4 regions of the Mesorhizobium sp. M0771 genome follow, and region 1 is predicted to be linked to each of the others. Evidence: predicted binding sites of a transcription regulator. Region 1 holds the regulator's gene; each other region holds the start of a gene.
The links. Region 1 encodes PhoB, which activates phosphate uptake and scavenging genes when phosphate is short. Its sites were predicted from a motif close to TGTCATNNANCTGTCAT; they were not measured.

Region 1 (5,338 bases):
GTCGCCGTCCTGGCCCGAGACCGGAACCGTTCCGGCAAGGCCCTGCACCGTCAGCGCGGCGACAACGCCGCCGGCGGTGCCGTCATTGGCCGCAACCACGGCATCGACCTTGTTGTCATTGGCGGTCAGGAACTGTTCCATGTTCTTCTGGGCGTTGGCCGGCAGCCAGCCATCGGTATAGGCCTCGCCGACATTCTTGATCTTGCCCGAGTCGATGGCTTCCTTGAGCACTTCCATCGAGCCCGAGAACAGGAAATCGGCATTCGGATCCGAGCCCGAGCCCTTGATGAAGACATAGTTGCCTTCGGGCTTCGCCTTGAACACTTCGCGGGCCTGCATGCGGCCGACTTCCTTGTTGTCGAAGGTCAGGTAGAAGACGTCCTTGTTCTCGATCAGGCGATCATAGCCGACGACCGGAATGCCTTCGTCCAGCGCCTTCTGCACCGCCGGGCCGATGGCCGAGGCGTCCTGCGCCAAGATGATCAGCGAGTTGGCGCCCTGCGAGATCAGGCTTTCGACGTCGGTCAGCTGCTTGCCGGGATTGGACTGCGCGTCGGCCGAAATGTACTTGTCGCCGGCGGCTTCGATCGCCGTTTTCATCGCCGCCTCGTCGGTCTTCCAGCGCTCTTCCTGGAAGTTCGACCACGACACGCCGATGACCTTGTCCTTCGCCTGCGCGACCGACATCAGCGCCAGCGACATGGCGACACCCGCCAGCATGGCGGCTGCAAATCTGTTCATTATAACCCTCCCTGCGCCGCCCACGGCGCGACAAAACCGGCCCGAAGGCCTGCACAAAGAGGCTCCATTTTTTCGAGCCTCGAAAAAATACTGGTTCAATGATAAGGCACTGTCAACATCGATTATGATGGATTCTGATGGCGTTGCCGCATTTTTTCGAGCTCCGCAATAAACAATGACAGGGCTGCCGGCGTCTGCCAATATTTGGCTGGTGCCGTCGAACGCCTTCACTATCATGAGGCGCGAGGAGGCCGGGAGGAAAACAAATGTCGGTTGGGATCCGCCACGACGATCTGCGCCGTCGCAACCGTGCGATGGTGATTTCGGCCGTGCGCCGGGCCGGCCAGCCGTCGCGGACCGAGATTGCGGCGACCACCGGCCTCAGCCATTCGACGATATCGGCAATCTCGTCTGATCTAATTCAAGAAGGCATCCTGATTGAAGGCAAGCCTGGCGAGACCGGCTCGCTGAAACGCGGCCGGCCGCAGGTCGGCCTTGGCCTCAACCCGGAAGCGGCGGCGGTCATGACCGTGGTGCTGTCGCTGAACTTCCTCTCCGTCACCGTCATCGACTATGCCGGCCAGGTGGTCGCGGAAGAACAGCGCCGGCTCGACACGCTGACCATGCCGCGCGACGAGCTGATCGGCGAATGCGTAGCAATCGTCGGGCGGCGTCTCGCGGACCCGGACCTCGATGTCCAGAGCATCGCCCGCATTGCCATGGGCATCCAGGGCATCACCGATTCGCAGGCGCGGGCCATGCTGTGGTCGCCAATCACGCCACTGACCGACATTGCCTTCGCCGACATGTTGGAAGCGGAATTCGGCATTCCTGCCACCATGGAGAACGACTGCAATATGATGGCGGTGGCCCTGCAATGGCGCCAGCCCGAGCGCTACCGCGACAATTTCATCGCGATCCTCTTGTCGCACGGCATCGGCATGGGGCTGGTGCTGAAAGGCGAACTGTTCACCGGCACCCATTCCTCGGGCGGCGAGTTCGGCCACATGATCCACCGTCCGGGCGGCGCGCTCTGCCGCTGCGGGCGGCGCGGCTGCGTCGAGGCCTATGCCGGAAACTACGCCATCTGGCGCAGCGCCAAAATGATGGGCGAGGATGCCGAGCCGGTCGATATCGGCGACGCTGATATGCGCGCACTCGCCGCGCGCGCCCGCGAAACCGATGGCCCGGAGCGCGAAGCCTATCGCAGGGCCGGTGAGGCGCTCGGCTTCGGCCTCGGCAGCCTGTTTGCTCTGATCGATCCGGCACCCGTCGCCATGGTCGGCGTCAGCGCCGCCGCCTTCGACCTGATCGAACCGGCATTGCGCGAAGCGATCGCCCAGACCGCCGGCGGCCAGCACTCGAAATCGATCTCCTTCGACACCGAGCCCAACGAGCTGCCGCTGATCCGCGAAGGCTGCGCCATGCGCGCGCTCGGCTTCGTCGACCAGGAGATTTTCGCGCCGGGCATTCAGGCGAAATCCGGCAAGCATGTCGCCTGAATGGCCGGCAACGGCGCGACGCGCAGCATCCTAGTCTTCCCTAATAGCGTAGCCGGCGCCGCGAATGGTACGGATGACATCCGGCATGCGGCCGTTGTTGACGGCCTTGCGCAGCCGCCCGACATGCACGTCGACGGTTCGCTCGTCTATATAGATCGTCTCGCCCCAGACATTGTCGAGCAGTTGGCTGCGCGAGAACACGCGGCCGGGATGGCGCATCATGAATTCGAGCAGCCGGAACTCGGTCGGTCCGAGCCTGATCTCGCTCTTCTTGCGGTAGACCCGGTGCGATTCTCGATCGAGCACGATGTCGCCGACCTTGAGCACGCTCGACAGCACTTCCGGCTTGGCGCGGCGCAGCAGCGCTTTCACGCGCGCCATGAACTCCGGCGTCGAGAATGGCTTGACCAGATAGTCGTCGGCACCGGTGGACAGGCCGCGCACGCGGTCGCTTTCCTCACCGCGCGCGGTCAGCATGATGATCGGCAGCCGCTCGGTTTCGGGCCGCACTCTAAGCCGCCGGCAGAGCTCGATGCCGGAAACAGCCGGCACCATCCAGTCGAGCACCAGGAGATCGGGCACGTTTTCCTGCAGGCGGATCTCGGCCTCGTCGCCGCGTGTCACCACCTCGACCTGATAGCCTTCGGATTCGAGGTTGTAGCGGAGGAGCACGCCTAGTGGCTCCTCGTCCTCCACGACCATGATGCGTGGCGCGATCATATGCAGTTCACCCTCATCAGGCCGGCGTGGCCATCGCCGTCTCGTCCTGCTTCGGACGATTGGCGGGCAATTGCTGGCCGGTCAGCACATAATACGCATTTTCGGCGATGTTGGTGACATGATCGCCGATGCGCTCAAGATTCTTGGCGCAGAACAAGAGATGCGTGCAGGCGGTGATGTTGCGAGGGTCTTCCATCATGTAGGTCAAGAGCTCACGAAACACGGACGTGTATTTGACGTCGATGCGCTCGTCGTCATTCCTGAGTTTTGCAAGCGCTGCCGCATCGGTGGCGGCATATTCCTCGACGACGCCTTGCACCTGGATCAGCACCAGTTGCGCCATGGCGTCGATGGAGTGCGAGAGGTCGCGCGGCGTGACGCTCAAGCCCACGGTGCCGACGCGTTTGGCGATGTTCTTGGCGAGGTCGCCGATGCGCTCGAGGTCGCCCGCCATGCGGATCGAGCCGACCACGGCGCGCAGATCGTTGGCCATCGGCTGGCGCTTGGCGATCAGCGTGATGGCGCGGTCGTCCAGTTCGCGCTGGCGCGCATCCATGATGGCGTCGTCGGAAACGACACGCTGTGCCAGCGCATTGTCCGAATTGAGCAGCGCCCTGGTCGAGCCGCTGACCATCGAGCCTGCCAGATCGCCCATGTCGCGGATCAGCTTGCTGATCTGCCCGAGCTCTTCATCGAAGGAGGCGACGGTATGTTCACCCATGATCTTGGTCCTCGTGCCTGAAAATTCACCCGCCGGACGGCTCAGCCGAAGCGGCCGGTAATGTAGTCCTGGGTGCGCTTGTCGTCGGGGTTGGTGAACATCTTGTCGGTGGCGCCCTCCTCGACGAGATAGCCGAGATGGAACATCGCCGTGCGCTGCGACACGCGCGCCGCCTGCTGCATCGAGTGGGTGACGATGACGATCGTGTAGTTCTGGCGCAGTTCGTCGATCAGCTCCTCGACACGGGCGGTGGCGATCGGATCGAGCGCCGAGCAGGGCTCGTCCATCAGGATCACCTCCGGCGACACGGCGATGGCGCGCGCGATGCACAGGCGCTGCTGCTGGCCGCCGGACAGGCCGGTGCCGGGCTCCTGCAGGCGGTCCTTGACCTCGTTCCAGATCGCCGCCTTCTTCAGGCTCTGCTCGACGATCTGGTCCATGTCGGACTTGCGCTTGGCCAGCCCATGGATGCGCGGGCCGTAGGCGACGTTCTCGTAGATCGACTTCGGGAACGGGTTGGGTTTCTGGAACACCATGCCGACGCGGGCGCGCAGTTCGACGACATCGATGTTCTTGTCGTAGATGTCGTCTTCATCGAGCGTGATCTTGCCGGTCACCCGCGCCAAATCGATGGTGTCGTTCATGCGGTTGAGGCAGCGCAGGAAGGTCGACTTGCCGCAGCCGGACGGGCCGATCAGCGCCGTCACCTGGTTCTGACGCACGTCGAGATTGACGTCGAACAACGCCTGCTTCTCGCCGTAGAAGACGCCGACCTTGTCGCCGCGCATCTTGATGACTTCGTTCGACTTGGCGTTCATTTTGTCGCCCACTGCATTCTCAAGGGACTGTTCGGTCATGATGTTCATACCAAATTGCCTTTTTTCTACCAGCGCCGCTCGAAGCGGCGCCGGAGCACGATCGCGGTGATGTTCATGGCCATGAGGAAGACGAGCAGGATGATGATGGCGCCGGACATGCGCTCGACAAAAGCGCGCTCAGCCTCGTTTGCCCACATATAGATCTGAACCGGCAGCGCGGTCGCCGGATCGAAAGGCGTCGTCGGATAATCGGCGACGAAAGCGACCATGCCGATCAAGAGCAGCGGTGCTGTCTCGCCGAGCGCACGCGCCAGGCCGATGATGGTGCCGGTAAGGATGCCTGGGGCGGCAAGCGGCAGGATGTGATGGAACACCATCTGCATCTTGGAGGCGCCGAGACCTAGGGCCGCCGAGCGGATCGACGGCGGCACCGCGGCGAGGGCGGCGCGCGTGGCGATGATTATGGTCGGCAATGTCATCAAGGTCAGCACCAGGCCGCCGACGAAGGAAGCCGAGCGCGGCATGCCGAGGAAGTTGATGAACACGGCAAGGCCAAGCAGACCGAAGACGATCGACGGCACCGCCGCGAGATTGTTGATGTTGACTTCGATCAGGTCCGTAAAGCGGTTCTTCTTGGCGAACTCCTCCAGATAGATGGAGGCGGCGACGCCGATCGGCAGCGCCAGCAACAGCACGATCACCATCATGTAGAACGAGCCGATGATCGCCACGCCCATGCCCGACGTTTCGGGCCGGCTGGAGGCGCCATAGGTGAACAGGCCGGTGTTGAAATGCTCGGCCATCACGCCGTCGGCTTTAAGCTTGTTCATCCAGTC
Region 2 (5,338 bases), on a different contig from region 1:
CGAGCGCGCCATGCTGTCGACGCTGGAACGGCATGGGGTGAAGAAGCTCGAACCGGAAGGTGAGAAGTTCGACCCGAATTTCCACCAGGCGATGTTCGAAGTGCCCAATCCCGATGTGCCGGCCAACACCGTCGTCCAGGTCGTGCAGCCGGGCTATTCGATCGGCGAGCGCGTGCTGCGGCCGGCCATGGTCGGGGTCGCCAAGGGCGGCCCCAAGATCGCGGCCACCGAAGCGCCGGTCGAGCCGGGGCCGGTGAACGAGCAGGCCGAGAAGGATGCGTGAGTAGGGTAGGCAGTAGGGAATAGGGAATAGGGAATAGGGAATAGGGAATAGGGGCAGGCGTATCAATCGCGCGGCTTCGTGTTATTCATACTTTCCCTAATTCCCAATCCCTACTACCTCATGTCCCTGACACCCATCGACCTCCTCGACTATGCCGGCGTCGCCGTCTTTGCCGCGACCGGGGCGTTGGCGGCTTCGCGCAAGCAGCTCGACATTATCGGCTTCCTGTTTCTGGCCAGCGTCACCGGCATTGGCGGCGGCACGCTTCGCGACGTCATCCTCAACCTGCCCGTCTTTTGGGTCGCCAACTCCGGCTATGTGCTGGTTTGCGCGGCGGTTGCGGTGCTGGTCTTCTTCATCGCCCACCGCGTCGAATCCCGCTGGAAATGGCTGCTCTGGCTCGACGCCATCGGATTGGCGGCCTTTTCCGTAATGGGCGCGGCCAAGGGGCTGGCCATCACCGGCTCGCCGGTCGTCTCCGTTGTTATGGGCGTGTTGACCGCCACATTTGGCGGCATCCTGCGCGATCTGCTGGCCGGCGAGCCATCGGTGCTGCTCAGGCCCGAAATCTACGTCACCGCCGCACTCGCGGGCGCCGGCCTCTACACACTTGGCGATCTTGCCGGCCTGCCGCCGCTCGCCTCGGATATCGCCGGCTTCGTCGCGGCTTTCCTGGTGCGCGGCGGCGCGCTGAAATTCGGCTGGACCTTTCCGTCCTACAAGAGCCGCCCGGGACGGCGACCGGAGGATATTCCGTAGGGAGAGGGAATAGGGAATAGTCGGTAGTCAGCAATTCGCGGCAGCCTTCACTACTGCCTACTGCCTACTGCCTACTGCCTACTGCCTCACGCCGCAAAGCGCTGCGCTTCCCCGCCATAATAGTTGACGTAGCGGGCGCCGATTTCCTTGACCGGCATCACCACGAACACATCGACGGTGGAGAACTCACGGTCGATGACGCAGCCGTCGCCGATGCGGGCGCCGACGCGCAGATAGCCCTTGACCAGCGGCGGCATGGCCGCGATCGCCGCCTTGGCGTTGACCGCCTCGATCGGCATCAGATCCATCGAGCAATAGCGGCCGGAGACCGCCCGCACATCCCAGGCGGAGTTGGTCCGGCAGTGATGGGCAAGGTAGGTGAGCGCCTCGGCATGCGCAGCCGGCACCGTGCCAGGGAACGAGGCACAACCGGTCATCACGCCGATCTCATAGTGGTTGATGTAGGCCCAGATGCCTTGCCACAGCGCCTCAATGGTGCGCTTCGAGCGGTATTCCGGCAGCACGCAGGAGCGGCCGAGCTCAAGGAAGCGCTGGCCGGGATGGCGGGCGATCAGCTTGGTCAGTTCGAACTCGCCTTCGGAATAGAAGCCGCCGGCGGTCGCCGCAATCTCTTGCCGCAGCAGGCGGTAAGTGCCGACGATGCGGCGATGCTCGGGGCCGGAGATCGAGGTGTCAAGCACCAGGAGATGGTCGCACAGCGGGTCGAAGCGGTCGGCGTCGCGCCGGTCCTGCGCCTGGAACAGGTCCTTCCTGGCGCCAAGCTCGTCATAAAACACCCGGTAGCGCACTTCCTGCGCGGCGGCGATCTCGGCCTCATTGCGGGCAAGCCGCACTTCGAGATTGCCGATACGGCCCAGCGGTGCGCCTGTTGCGACGGCATCGGCGTTCCGCGCGGCGAGCAAAGCGCCGCCTGCGCTGGGCCGAGTGTCACATTCCGGCATAACTGTATGCACGAGTGATTCTCCTTCGAGCCATCCCTCTTGGCACGGGGATACGGTGTAGGTGCAACAGGATTGTGACAGTACCGTGATACGGCGCGACGGGCAATACTTCGTCGGCTGGCGAAAACCCTCATTCGGCTACCTACGTGACGCGAGGATTGCGCCAGCGTCACCTTGAAGCGCGTCGCGCTGGGACGATTCACGCGACGCGCTTCAAGTCTTTGTTTTGTGCATGTCGTCTTCTCAAAACCGGGGCCATTTTCGAGCGACATGAATTCAGGCGGCCACCTGGCCCTCGACGGCATGGACCAGCGCGTCGGGATCGAGCGGCTTGGTGACAAAGCCGCTGGCGCCATGGGCGAGCACGGTGTGGCGGGTCTTTTCCTGGCTGTCGGCCGAAAGCACCATGATCGGAACCGGCGGCACAGCCATTTCCTCCTCGTGGCGGCGGATGGCGGCGATCGCGTCCAGCCCGTCCATGACCGGCATGTGCAGATCCATCAGCACCACATCGAAGCGGTTTTTCAGCCCGGCTTCGGTCACCGCCTCGACCGCGGCCTTGCCATTGCCGACCACTTTCACGCGATGTCCCGCCTTCAAAAGCGTGGCGCGGGCAAGCATGGCGTTGATGTCGTTGTCTTCGGCGATCAGCACCGACAAGCCTTGCCGGCGCCCGCCATGGACACGAAGGGCGGACACGCCGCTCTTTTCCGGCTTGGGCTGGGGCAAGGCAGGGGCGTGATTGGTCAACAGCACGCGCAGCAGCGTTTCGCCGCGCACCGGCCTTGCCAGGAAGGTGGCGTAGCCGCTGGCGCGGAATTCGCCAAGCATGCCGCGGTCGGTCGGCGCGATCAGCGTGATCGCCTCGCAATCGGCAAAGCCACTCTGGCGCAGGCGCTTGAGCAGTCTGCCGTCGCCGTCCTCCAGGGCCGCGTCGATCAACAGCACATCGCAATGTTCGGCGAAGGGCGTCGCCTGGGAAGCGGTTGCGGCGACGTCGACGGCGCCGCCATGGGCGCGGATGGTGCGGGCGATGGCGTCGGCCTCGACGGCGTTCTTCGACACGATCACGGCGCGCCGGCCGGCCAGGATGTTCTGCCGGTTCTGCGGTGCCTCGGTTGCTCCTGCGGCCGGGATCTCGAAGACGAATTCCGATCCCTCGCCAAGCCGGCTCGACACCGAAATGGCACCGCCCATGGCGGCGACCAGGCGCCTCGATATGGCCAGACCGAGGCCGGCGCCGCCATGGGTGCGGGTCGAGGTGCCGTCGGACTGTTCGAACTCCTCGAAGATGCGCTCCATATCCTCTTCGCGCAGGCCAGGGCCGGTGTCGGCGACGGTGAAGCAGATGCGGTCGCTGGTCTCGGTGCGGGCCCGTGCAACCGAAACCAGCACGCCGCCGGTGTCGGTGAACTTGATCGCATTGCCGATCAGGTTGAGCAGCACCTGCCTGACCCTGCCGGGATCGGCCATGATCATCTGTGGCACGTCGGGCTCGACATGACAGCCGAGGCCGATGTTCTTGGCGAAGGCTTTCGCCGCCATCAGTTCGATGATGTTGTCGGCGATTTCGCGCAGCGATGTCGGCTGCGGCTCCGGGTCGAAACGGCCGGCCTCTATCTTGGAATAGTCGAGCAAATCCTCGATGAGCGCCAAAAGGGCGCTGGCCGAGGTCGAGACAGCGCCGACATAGGTGCGCTGCTCGGGCGACAGATTGGTGTCAGCCAGAAGCTTGGCCATGCCCATGATGCCGTTCATCGGCGTGCGGATCTCATGGCTGACGGTGGCGAGGAAGCGCGACTTGGCCTGGCTGGCATATTCGGCGCGCTCACGCGCGGTGATCAACGAGGATTCGGCGCGCTTGCGGGCGGTGATGTCACGGGCAATCGCCCGGTGCGAGACGGCGCCGCTATCCTTGTCGCGCACCGACAGTTCGATCCATGAGAACCAGCGCGGACCGTTCGGGGTACGTATGGAGACGTCGGTGGAACTCAGGCATTCATGATCGGAAAAGGCGGCGTCGGGAACGATACCGACATCGATGCCGAGGTCGGCCAGAGTCCTGCCGGCAAGGTCGCGCTGATCGGTTCCGACGAGGCCGGCGAAAACCATGTTCGCATAGACGATGTGGCCGTCGCGGTCGCGGTGGACGACGAGATCGCCGAGCGCATCGATCAGCCCGCGAAAACGCTCCTCGCTCTCCTGCATCTCCCACATGCGGTCGGCCAGCGTCTCGATCTCGGCGCGGCTGCGCGCGGCGGTTTCGTCGAGCAAGGCCGTCGCGCGGTGGACGGTGCGGCGGTTGCGCAGGTGCATGGCGACGCCGGCAAGGCCGGTCGCCAGCAGACCGAACGTGATGAAGATCGGCGCGCCGGTGAGGTGAGACAGGCCCGCCAGCACGACGCTGGCGACGACCGTCAGGAACAGCAGGCCCTCGTGCGTGGCGCGCGGAAAATCCGGCGCCAGCGGCGGCGCAGCAACATGCTGCCGCTTGGGCGTCGCCGGGTTCGGCCCGTCGATGCTTTCGGCGCGGCTCTTCTCTTTCCTGGCGGACTCCGCGATCATGCGGAAATCCTTGCCAGATAGAGATTATGGAAAAGCGCGGCGGATCGTTCGAATTTTAGCGGTCATGCATTTTTGCCGCCCGTTCTGGCGGCTTCGGGGCCTCACATATCCACGACCATGCGCCCCCTGATCTTGCCCTCGACGATGTCGTGGGCGGCGGCGATGATGTCGTCGAAGCCGATGGTCGTCGACAGGCCGGCGAGCTTTTGCAGATCGAGATCGCTGCCGATGCGGCGCCAGGCTTCGAGGCGCACGGCCTTGGGCGCCATCACCGAATCGATGCCGAGCAGCGAGACGCCGCGCAGGATGAACGGGGCGACGCTCGACGGCAGATCCATGCCACCCGCCAGGCCGCAGGCGGCGACCGCGCCGCCATAGGCGGTCATCGACAGCACATTGGCCAGCGTGTGGCTGCCGACGGCATCGATGCCGCCGGCCCAGCGCTCCTTGGCCAGCGGCTTGGCCGGCTGGGAGAGTTCCTCGCGCGAAATCACTTCGGCGGCACCGAGGTCGATCAGATAGGAGCTTTCGGCGTTGCGGCCGGTCGAGGCGATGACGTGATAGCCAAGGCTGGACAGGATCGAGACCGCGACCGACCCAACGCCGCCGGCTGCACCCGTCACCACCACCGGGCCGCGATCCGGCAGGATGCCGTGCCGCTCCAGCGCCATGACGCTGAGCATGGCCGTATAGCCGGCGGTGCCGACCGCCATCGCATCGTGCGCGCTGATGCCGTCGGGCAACGGCACCAGCCAGTCGCCGTTGACGC
Region 3 (5,338 bases), on a different contig from region 1:
TTCTGGCGGCGGTGCGGGCCGGCGATGCCGATGCGGCGGCGGCGCGACTTTCGGCCCATATCGCCGGCAGCCGCGACCGCCTGGTGACGTCGTTGCACAATGACCGGCGCGGCCTGCGCGCCAGGGGTTTTGCCGTCGTCGCCGCTTGATACTGGTCACGAAAACGAAAGAACGCCGTCGCGATCCGCTTTCGGCCTCGCTTCGCGGACGCCGATGGCGTAAGAGGCGGCCATGGAAAACAACCGATTTGAAACACCCGTGACCGTTAAGTCGGGCACGGAGGGAAGCACTCAGCTCTTGCGTACGGTGCGCGAGGCTTCCGATTACCTGCTCAACAGCTGGCCCGGCAAGCGCAGCCCCAAGCACCGCGAAGCGCTGCAGGCCTGCCATGACGCGCTGGCCGGCGACAAGCCGGCGATGATTGCAAGACGCGCCTTCATCGCCGCCGCGCGCGAGGTCAACGTCTTCGTCAGCGACAAGGCCCCGGCCTGATCACATCGGCCTGATCAGACCGGCATTTTGCCAGGATCCGGCCCGTTTCGCGGGCCGGTGATCCTGTCTTGCCTATTTTTCTGTCTCGGTGTCGGTTTTGGAACTTGCCTCGTTCTCAGGCTCGGCGCGCTCCTTGGCCGCGACCTTGGCGGCGAGCTTCTCCGCCTTCTTGGCGGCCTTCTGCCGGTCGCGCTCTTTGCGTTCCTGACCGTAATTCGGTGGTCGAGCCATATCGTTTCCTTTCGCTGTGCCTGATCCTGCCTAGAAGCATTGGCCGGCAAACACAACAGCGCCGCGAGGGCAGATGCCAGCGGTTCTGGACTTGCGTGATGGCGAACACAATGGTTTAGAAAAGGCTGCGGGACAGTTGCTGGAGCCGCCGCCGACCGATTTCGAATCAAAACGACCGATGGCCACGCTTCAAAGAAACGCACAGAAGCTGATCTACTATGCGCGCAACGCCATGCGCGACATCGCGCCGCCGGTTCTTTTCCGGCGCCGGCTCGGCCGGCTGCTCGATCAGGCCAGGCTTTCCGACGCATCGGTCCGCCAGCGGCTCAATTACTACAACACGCTGCGGGAGCCTTTTAGCCCCAGCCCCGAGGCCGTGCCGGTCAGCCGGCTGCCGTCGGACCGCAGCATGTACTATTACGATCTGAAGGAGTTCACCCGTTATTTCCACCCAGATCTGCGCATCGACCTGGAATTCGGCGACGTCATCGAAGTGCCGAAGATGCCGTCGATCGTCAAGGACCGGCCGATAGCGGGCGACAACGGCAACGGCGTCCTGTTCAAGCTGAACAAGTTCCGTCATTTCTACATGCCGGCCGACGATGTCGCCTTCGCCGACAAGCATCCGCTCGTCGTTTGGCGCGGCGAACTCAACAATCCCATCCGCACCTTGTTGCTGGATGCAGCCCGCAATCTGCCGTTCTGCGATGTCGGCACGCCGAGGGCGACAGCACCTGCGGAATACCGCAAGCCCTATCTCAGCATCGATCAGCAGCGCCGCTACCGCTACATCATCTCGCTCGAAGGCAATGATGTCGCGACCAATCTGAAATGGATCATGAGCTCGAACTCGCTCTGCCTGATGCCGCCGCCGACTTACGAGACCTGGTTCGCCGAGGGGCAACTCGAGCCCGATGTCCATTATGTGCCGCTGGCGCCCGACTTCAGCGATCTGGCCGAGCGGGTGCATCATCTCGAGCAGCATCCGGCCGAGGCCCAGCGCATCGTTGCGGCGGCCAACGCCTATTGTCGCAAATTCGCCGACGAGCGGGCCGAGCAGGCGATCTGCCTGCTCGTGCTCTACAAATATTTCGTGCTCAGCGGCCAGATCGAGCCCGATCCGCAGGTCTGGCGGTTTATCGCGGGCTAGCGGCTTCCGGCGCCCTTAAGTCAGATGACGCTGCGGTCCGTAACCAGATCGGCCGGGCCGAAGCGGTCCTTCGCCGTAAACTGCTGGTGCCAGTAGGGATAGAGCACCGGCGGCCGGCTGACGGCATCGAGACGCTGGCGTTCATCAAAGGACAGCGTCAGGCTTGCCGCGGCGAGATTGTCTTTCAACTGGGACTCATTGCGTGCGCCGATCACCAGCGAACTGACGGCCGGCCGGCCGAGCAGCCAGGTCAGCGCCACCTGGGCCGCCGAAACGCCGCGTGCCGCGCCGATGTCGACCAGCACATCGACGATCCGCCACAGACGGTCTTCGTCGCGGATCGGCGGTTCCGACCAGCCGCCGATCTGGCGCGCCGTCGGGCTGTCGCGGCGGTATTTTCCCGACAGGAGGCCGCCGGCGAGCGGGCTCCACACCAGCACGCCAAGGCCCTGGTCGACCGAGATCGGCAAGAGCTCATACTCGGCCTCGCGTGCTTCCAGCGTGTAGTGGATCTGCTGGGTGACGAAGCGCGGCTGGTGCTGGCTGTCGCTGATGCCCAGCGCCTTCATGACCTGCCAGCCGGAATAGTTGGAGCAGCCGACATAGCGGATTTTGCCCTGGGCAACCAGCGTGTCGAGCGCGGAGATGGTTTCCTCGAGCGGTGTCGCGCCGTCCCATTCGTGCAGGAAATAGATGTCGATGACATCGGTCCGTAGGCGCTTCAGGCTCTTCTCGCATTCGCGGATCAGATGATGGCGCGACAGGCCTTCGTCATTGGGGCCCTTGCCGATCCGCATGCGCGCCTTGGAGGCGATCAGCACGTCGTTCTTGCGCTTGCCGCCGAGCGCCTCGCCGATGATCTCTTCCGACAATCCGTTCGAATAGACGTTGGCGGTGTCGATGAGATTGATGCCGGCATCTATGCAAGTGTCGATGATGCGCGAGGCCTCCGCGAGATCGGAATTGCCGACGGCAGCGAACGGCCCGCTGCCGCCGAAGGTCATGGTTCCCAAGGTCAGCGCCGAAACTTTCAAGCCGGAACGGCCAAGCGTGCGGTATTCCATGTCAGATCCCTCGTAGTTTTGGTGGGGAGGCGGTTTTAGCAGGAAAGGGCGGGGAAGCCCGAACGGGTCCGCCGTTTGTAGGACAATTTGAGCGGCTTGTCGCCATCCCAGGGCGATGGATCGGCAATGCTCGCTGGTTTGCAGTGATGACCGGCTGGCCGGCGGCTTGCAATAAAACCGTCATTGGCGGCCTATATCGAGTCGGCTCAGGGTTTCATGTCAGCCGGCAAGCGGAGCAGTGGAAATGACCGAGTTGAAGCAGAATTCTCCGGCCAGGGATTGGCTGGAAGCCGAACTCGCCGACACGCTCGACGAGGACTATGAGCTTGAAATGTCGGAGCCGGCGCTGTCGCTGGAGATCGCCAAGATCTACAAGAACGCGCATCCGCCGTCGATCGACCGCATGCAGTATTTCCGCGACCTGATCGGCTTGCAGTCGGAACTGATCAAGCTGCAGTCCTGGGTCGCCTACCACAAAAAGAAGCTGGTGGTGGTTTTCGAAGGACGCGATTCCGCCGGCAAGGGCGGCGTCATAAAGCGCATTACCCAGCGCCTTAACCCGCGCATCTGCCGCGTCGTGGCGCTGCCGGCGCCGACCGAGCGCGAAAAATCACAATGGTATTTCCAGCGCTACGTGCCGCATCTGCCGGCCGGCGGCGAGATCGTGCTGTTCGACCGCTCCTGGTACAACCGCTCCGGCGTCGAGCGGGTGATGGGCTTTGCCGAACCCGATCAGGTCGAAGAGTTCTTCCGCGACGTGCCGGAGTTCGAGCGCATGCTGGTCCGCTCCGGCGTCACGCTGGTCAAATACTGGTTCTCGATCACCGACGAGGAACAGCAGATGCGCTTCATGATGCGCATCCACGATCCGATGAAGCAGTGGAAGCTGTCGCCGATGGACCTGCAGTCGCGCGTGCGCTGGGAGCAGTACACCAAGGCCAAGGAAGAGACGTTTGCCCGCACCAACATCCCAGAGGCACCGTGGTACATCGTCGAAGGCAACGACAAGAAGCGGGCGCGGCTGAACTGCATCGACCATCTCCTCAAACAACTGCCCTATGAGGACGTGCCGCACGAAGAAATCACGCTGCCCGAGCGGGTGTTCAACCCGGAGTACGAGCGCCAGGTCCTGCCGCGCGAGCTTTACGTGCCGGAGAAGTATTGAGCACTTTTCCTTCTCCCCGTTTCACGGGGAGAAGGTGCCTGAAGGGCGGATGAGGGGCAGCGCCGGCATCGACGAATTCACAGCCGTCGGACGCTGCTAACCTCCAAAAGCAGCGCTGCCCCTCATTGCCTGCCGGGCATTTCTCCCCGCAAAACGGGGAGAAAGAAGCCTGCGCCTGTTACTTCGCCACTATACCCGCTTGATCGTCACATGCGTGGCGAGCGCCGTGGCCACCTGCTCGGTGCACTGGTAACCCAGCTTCAGCATATCCAGCCCGGCAAACAGGCTCTCGCCCCTCCCGAGCAACACCGGCGACACCGCCAGATGCAACTCGTCGATGAGCTTCTCTTGCAGATATTGCCGGATGATGGAAACGCCGCCGCCGACGCGGACATCCTTGCCGCCGGCCGCGGCCTTTGCTTGTTCGAGCGCGGCGTGGATGCCGCCGGTAACGAAGTGGAAAATGGTGCCGCCTTCCATCACAATGGAGTCGCGCTTGTAGTGGGTCAGCACGAAGGTCGGCACATGATAGGGCGGGTTGTCGCCCCACCAGCCTTTCCAGCTCTCGTCTGGCCATTCGCCGCGGATTGGGCCGAACATGTTGCGGCCGAGGATCCAGGCGCCGACATTGTCGAAGCTGCGGATGGTGAACCGGTCGTCCACATCGGTGCTGCCGCCATCCTTGCCGACCATCTCGTGGAAGGTGCGGGTGCCGGTCATCCATTTGTGCAGGTATTCGCCACCAACGCCGAGCGGATTTTGCAGGTCCTGGTCAGGACCGGCGCCGAAACCGTCGAGCGACAAGGTGAAGGCATTGACGCGAAGTTTGGACATGGAGACTCCCTTTCGGTGACCAGTTGTGATTTGCAATCAGTATTCAAACTGATTGCATTTTGCAACTAGTATTTTTAGAGGCAAGCCGATCTGTGGAATGCGCAGGGACCTCAAGCCGCCACGCGCTTCGGCATCACCGCAAACGGGCTGAGCCCAAGCCAGATCTGCATCTTGCCGGCGACGTCGAGATCGCCGGTCAGGCTGATCTTGTCGCGTTCCTTGTGAACTGTCGTCAGCCCCATCCAGATCGAGGTCATGGTGCACAGATCGGTCGAGACGTAGAGATCGACGTCGAAGCCCGGATCGTACCAGCAAAGATCGACCTCGCCCTGCTTTTCGACGATCAGCCACCACGATCGTTTTGACGCCGGCAGGTCATGGTACAGGAATTGTATCACGGTG
Region 4 (5,338 bases), on a different contig from region 1:
GAGCAAGGCATGCCGCTGTCCTATCACCATCACATGGCGGCGGTGGTCGAGACCGAGCCGGAGCTCGATGCCTTCATGCGCCATTCCGGCGAAGGCATTCCGTTGCTGCTCGATGCAGGGCATCTCGCCTTTGCCGGCGGCGACGTGCTGCGCGCCATCGACAACCACCACAAGCGCATCAGCCATGTCCATGTGAAGGATGTGCGCATGGGCGTGATCGACGGGCTCGACCGCACAAAGCAGTCCTTTCTCGACGCCGTGGCGCTCGGTGCCTTCACGGTGCCTGGCGACGGTTCGCTCGATTTCGGCGCCATCGTGCAGCGCTTCGCCGACCATGGCTATGAAGGCTGGTTCGTCGTCGAGGCCGAGCAGGACCCGAAAAAGAACCCGCCGCTGAAGATGGCCCACGTGGGTTACAAGGAGCTGATGCGGGTGATGACGGCGGCCGGCTACACGGTCGAGACGCAAGGCTTTCCCAATGCGTAAGCCGGTCCGATGAAGGATTACGAGCACCCGTTCTTCCGGCCGCTGTGGCGGCGCGTTGCCGTCGTCGCCGTCTGCGTGATCTGGGCCGGAATAGAATTCGCCTCCGGCACCCCATTCTGGGGCATCATTGCGCTCGGCTTTGCCGCCTACGCGGTGTGGCAGTTCTTCTATCTTTACAAGCCGGTGGAGGAGAGCAAGGCTGCGCCTGATCGACCGAAGACCGGCGAAGCGAAGGCGGACGCCGAACCGAAGGAATGAAGCGGCCGTGGCTCGGAAGGGCTTGCGGGTCGGACACTCGACACCTGGCGTATCGCCTACGTCGGTGATTGGCCGGAACGTCCCTCGCTTCGTCATCCTAGGGTCTTCGCGACGGAGCTTCGCTCTAGGATGACGAAGTTGAGAGGCCGACCTCGAAGACTTGCGATAGGAGAGACAAAACATGTCGAAACTGCTCGTCAAAGCCGACAAGGGCCATGGCCGCGTCGCCCATGTCACGCCCAAAAGCGCCGGATGGACCTATGTCGGCTTCGACCTGCACCGCCTGAAGCCGGGCGAGACCGCATCCGGCAAGACGCAGGATCGCGAAGTCTGCCTGGTGTTCGTCACCGGCAAGGGCACGGCAAGGGCCGGCGGCCAGGAACTCGGCCTGCTCGGCGAGCGCATGTCGCCCTTCGAGGGCAAGCCGTGGTCGGTCTATATTCCGGAGGGTTCGGACTGGTCGGTCACCGCCGACACCGATCTCGAACTCGCGGTCTGCTCGGCGCCGGGCCTGGGCGGCGGCTTGCCCGTTCGCGTCATCGCACCCGACGACCTCGGCCAGGAGACTCGGGGCAAAGGCACCAACACGCGCTACGTCACCAACATATTGCCCGAGGGCAAGCCCGCCGACTCGCTGCTGGTGGTCGAGGTCATCACGCCCGGTGGCCACACATCGAGCTACCCGCCGCACAAGCACGATCAGGACAATCTGCCGGCCGAATCCTATCTTGAGGAAACCTATTACCACCGCCTCAACCCGCCGCAGGGCTTTGCCTTCCAGCGCGTCTACACCGACGCCGACAAGTCGGGCGCCCGCGAACTGGACGAGGCGATGGCGATCGAGGACGGCGATGTCGTGCTGGTGCCCAAGGGCTATCATCCGTGCGCGGCCTGTCACGGCTACGACCTCTATTACCTTAACGTCATGGCCGGGCCGAAGCGGACGTGGAAGTTCCACAACGCGCCCGAGCACGAATGGCTCATGAAGGCCTGATCGGCCTTCGCTTGCGCCGGAAGAAAAATCGTCGGCTAACGATCCATGGGGTCGATTTGCCTTCGAAAACTCGCATAAGCTTCGTCAATCCGTCATGGAAATCACCTATGGCAGCGGGCTGACGAGGATTTTTTTCGATGCGCTACGCCATCTATTTCACCCCGAGGCAGGACGAGCCGTTGGCGCGGATCGCCGCCAACTGGCTGGGTCGCGACCCCTTTGGCGCCGCCACCAGGCCGGTCGAGGCGGTGGGCGAGCTGTCGGCGGCCGAAGTCGCCTTTCACACCGCATCGGCGCGGCGCTACGGTTTTCATGCGACGCTGAAAGCGCCCTTCCGGTTGGCCGCCAACGAAACCGAAAGCTCGTTGCGCGCGGCGCTGGACGCCTTTGCCAAAGCAACGCCGACGGTCACCATCCCGCGCCTGGTCGTCAGCCAGATCGATGGTTTCTTCGCTTTGGTGCCGGAAGGTCCGCTGCCGCCGCTCAACCGTTTCGCCGATGATGTCGTGCTTAGCTTCGACCGTTTTCGCGCGCCGCTCACCGAAGCGGAAATCGAACGGCGCAGCCCGGATTCGCTGAAACCGGCCGAGTTCCGCAATCTCTGTCAGTGGGGCTACCCCTACGTGTTCGAGACCTTTCGCTTCCACATGACGCTGTCCGGCCGGGCCGGGCCGCAGGAAAGCCAACGTCTGCGCGCGGCAATCGACAGCCTGTTCGCCGATGTGCTGCAGCAGCCGGTGCTGGTGGATGCGCTGACGCTGTTCGTCGAAACCGAACCGGGCGCTCCGTTCATGGTGCTTTCGCATCATGCGCTCGGCCGCCGCGCTGCCCGAAAAACCGCCTAACCGCAATTCGTCCGAGTAACCAGGGACCGCCTGAAATGACCGCCGAAACTGTTCTCCACAACGCCCGCATCGTGCTTGCCGACGAGATCGTCGAAGGGTCGCTCGTGCTGCGCGACGGTTTTATCTCCGGCGTCGACGCCGGCACCGGCCACACCGGCGGGGGCATGGGCGGCGAGGACATGGGCGGCGACTACATCATTCCCGGCCTGGTCGAGCTGCACACTGACCATCTCGAAGGCCACTATGCGCCGCGCCCGAAAGTGCGCTGGAACCCGATCGCCGCCGTCCTTGCCCATGACGCGCAGGTGGCCACCGCCGGCATCACCACCGTGCTCGACGCTTTGCGTGTCGGCATGGACGAGGACGCGGATATTACCTCCGACGACATCCGCAAGCTCGCCGGCGCGATCGAGGACAGCGTCGCGAAAGACCGGTTGCGGGCCGACCATTTCTTGCACCTGCGCTGCGAGGTCTCGGCGCCGGATTGCTTGCGGGCTTTCGCCAATTTCGATGGCGACGAGCGGGTCAAACTGGCCTCGCTGATGGACCATGCGCCGGGACAGCGCCAGTTCGTCAATCTCGAGACCTACGCCTATTACTACCAGCGCAAGCTGAAGCTGACCGATCGCGACTTCCAATTGTTCTGCGAAAAGCGGATGTCGGAATCAGCGAAGAATTCGGGACCGAACCGGGTGGCGATATCAGCCGCCTGCAACGAGCGGGGCATTGTGCTGGCGAGCCATGACGACGCCACATCGGGCCATGTCGACGAAGCGATCGAGCAGGGCGTGCGCGTCGCGGAATTCCCGACCACGCTGGAAGCCGCCAAGGCCTCGAAGGATGCCGGGCTCGGCGTGCTGATGGGCGCGCCCAACGTCATGCGCGGCTCCTCGCATTCGGGCAACGTCTCGGCCCGCACGCTGGCCGGCGACGGCCTGCTCGACATATTGTCGTCCGACTACATTCCCTTCAGCCTGATCCAGTCGGCCTTCTTCCTCGGCGACGTCGTCGAGGGCATTTCCCTGCCGCAGGCGGTTGCGATGGTGTCGAAGAATCCGGCCGAGGCGATCGGCCTAAACGACCGCGGCGTCATCGAACAGGGCCGCCGCGCCGACCTCGTGCGTGTGCGCGTCGACGACCATGTGCCGGTCGTGCGCACCGTCTGGCGCCAAGGGCGCCGGGTCGCCTGATGGTCTCGGCGTCGATCGAGCGCGAACTCAGCAGCGAGGCCTTTCCGCTCCGCAACGGCGTGTTCGTCGCCGTCGTCGGCCCGAGCGGCGCCGGCAAGGATACGGTAATCGGTTATGCCCGCACCTTGTTTGCCGACGAGACGAGGCTGGAGTTCGTCCGCCGGGTCATCACCAGGCCGAGCGATGCGGCAAGCGAGGATCACGACACGCTGGCCGACGCGGCCTTTGTCGAAGCCGAGGCCGACGGCGCCTTCGCCATTTCCTGGGAGGCGCACGGCCTGCGCTACGGCATTCCGGCCGATGTCGACTCGTCCATCGCCAACGGCTATGTCGCGGTCGCCAATGTCTCGCGCGCAGTCATCCCGGTGCTGCGGGAGCGCTATGCCAATCTGGCTGTCGTCGAGATCACCGCCTCGCCGGAAATCCTCGCCGAGCGTCTCGCCCAGCGCGGCCGCGAATCGCGCGGCGAAGTGCTGGCTCGGCTCGCCCGCAGCGCCAATATCGCTTTGTCCGGCTCCGGCGTCACCTCGATCGACAATGGCGGCCAGCGCGAAGCCGCCGGAGAACGCTTCGCCGAGGTGCTGCGCAAGGCGATGGCCTTCTCGGATATATCCGGCGTGATGTAGCGCTACTCCGCCGCGACAGTCTTCCGGCTGGCATCGAGCATCAGCCGCCTTGCGCGGAACACGCCCCATTGCTGGTCGACCAGCACGCCGATCAGGATCACGCCGCCCATCACCGCGAAGTTGAGCGAGGACGGGATGCCGAGCAGATTGACCAGGTTCTGCAACTCCTGCAGCAGCACGGTGCCCAGGATGACGCCGACCAGCGAGCCTTCGCCGCCGCGCAGCGAGAAGCCGCCGAGAACGGCGGCGGCAATGGCGTAGAGCTCGTAGAACTGGCCGTGGCTGGCCGGCGAGATCGAGCGCGTGTACATGGCGAAATAGATCGCCGACAGCGCCGTCAGCACGCCGCAGATGACATAGGCGGCCATGACGACACGGCCGGTGCGAATTCCCGAATATTTCGCCGCCTCTTCGTTCTTGCCGATGGCATAGAGGTAGCGTCCGAACACCGAGCGGTGCAGCACCACCCACATGACGATCGAAATGACGATCAGTGCGATGAAGCTGTTGGGCACGCCATAGCTGCGGCCCGCGGTGAGGAATTCGAGCTCGGGAAAATTCTGGCCGAAGGCGAAGCCGGCGGTGCCGTCGGCGGTATAGAAACGGGCGACCCCGCGATAGATCAAAAGGCCGCACAGCGTGACCACGAAGGGCTGCAATTTCAGCCTTGTGATCAGCCAGCCATGCGCCAGCCCGATGATGCCGCCCAGCACCAGGATCAGCGGCAGCGCCACCGGCCATGGCATGTCGCGCACGGCGATGAAATCGATGAACAGCGTGCCGAGCAGCGCCACCAGCGATCCCACCGACAATTCGATGCCGCCGGTGATGATGACGAAGGCCTGGCCGATGGCGAGGATCCCAAACAGGCCGATCAGGTTCGAGGTGTTGGCGAGGTTGATCGGCAAAAGAAAGCGCGGGTTGATGGCGGTCACCACG

Region 2: the regulator PhoB is predicted to act here: its motif matches at 2,068-2,084, upstream of olsB (l-ornithine N(alpha)-acyltransferase).
Region 3: the regulator PhoB is predicted to act here: its motif matches at 3,105-3,121, upstream of ppk2 (polyphosphate kinase 2).
Region 4: the regulator PhoB is predicted to act here: its motif matches at 1,818-1,834, upstream of NKI05_RS08230 (DUF1045 domain-containing protein).

Annotation. Positions count from the first base shown of each region.
Region 1 covers NZ_JAMYPC010000020.1:53,481-58,818, forward strand. The annotation lists gene xylF (D-xylose ABC transporter substrate-binding protein) at 1-741, opposite strand, end outside; gene NKI05_RS25630 (ROK family protein) at 1,008-2,243, shown strand; gene phoB (phosphate regulon transcriptional regulator PhoB) at 2,274-2,963, opposite strand; gene phoU (phosphate signaling complex protein PhoU) at 2,980-3,684, opposite strand; gene pstB (phosphate ABC transporter ATP-binding protein PstB) at 3,726-4,550, opposite strand; gene pstA (phosphate ABC transporter permease PstA) at 4,568-5,338, opposite strand, start outside.
Region 2 covers NZ_JAMYPC010000007.1:170,409-175,746, forward strand. The annotation lists gene grpE (nucleotide exchange factor GrpE) at 1-283, shown strand, start outside; gene NKI05_RS13570 (trimeric intracellular cation channel family protein) at 410-1,042, shown strand; gene olsB (l-ornithine N(alpha)-acyltransferase) at 1,129-2,004, opposite strand; gene NKI05_RS13580 (response regulator) at 2,281-4,569, opposite strand; gene acuI (acrylyl-CoA reductase (NADPH)) at 4,671-5,338, opposite strand, start outside.
Region 3 covers NZ_JAMYPC010000017.1:133,960-139,297, reverse strand. The annotation lists gene NKI05_RS23815 (GntR family transcriptional regulator) at 1-149, shown strand, start outside; gene NKI05_RS23810 (DUF982 domain-containing protein) at 259-492, shown strand; gene NKI05_RS23805 (hypothetical protein) at 565-723, opposite strand; gene NKI05_RS23800 (glycosyl transferase family 90) at 902-1,873, shown strand; gene NKI05_RS23795 (aldo/keto reductase) at 1,894-2,937, opposite strand; gene ppk2 (polyphosphate kinase 2) at 3,182-4,102, shown strand; gene NKI05_RS23785 (dihydrofolate reductase family protein) at 4,292-4,936, opposite strand; gene NKI05_RS23780 (winged helix-turn-helix transcriptional regulator) at 5,047-5,338, opposite strand, start outside.
Region 4 covers NZ_JAMYPC010000004.1:181,123-186,460, forward strand. The annotation lists gene iolE (myo-inosose-2 dehydratase) at 1-486, shown strand, start outside; gene NKI05_RS08220 (hypothetical protein) at 496-744, shown strand; gene iolB (5-deoxy-glucuronate isomerase) at 926-1,738, shown strand; gene NKI05_RS08230 (DUF1045 domain-containing protein) at 1,876-2,583, shown strand; gene NKI05_RS08235 (alpha-D-ribose 1-methylphosphonate 5-triphosphate diphosphatase) at 2,619-3,773, shown strand; gene phnN (phosphonate metabolism protein/1,5-bisphosphokinase (PRPP-forming) PhnN) at 3,770-4,399, shown strand; gene NKI05_RS08245 (ABC transporter permease) at 4,402-5,338, opposite strand, start outside.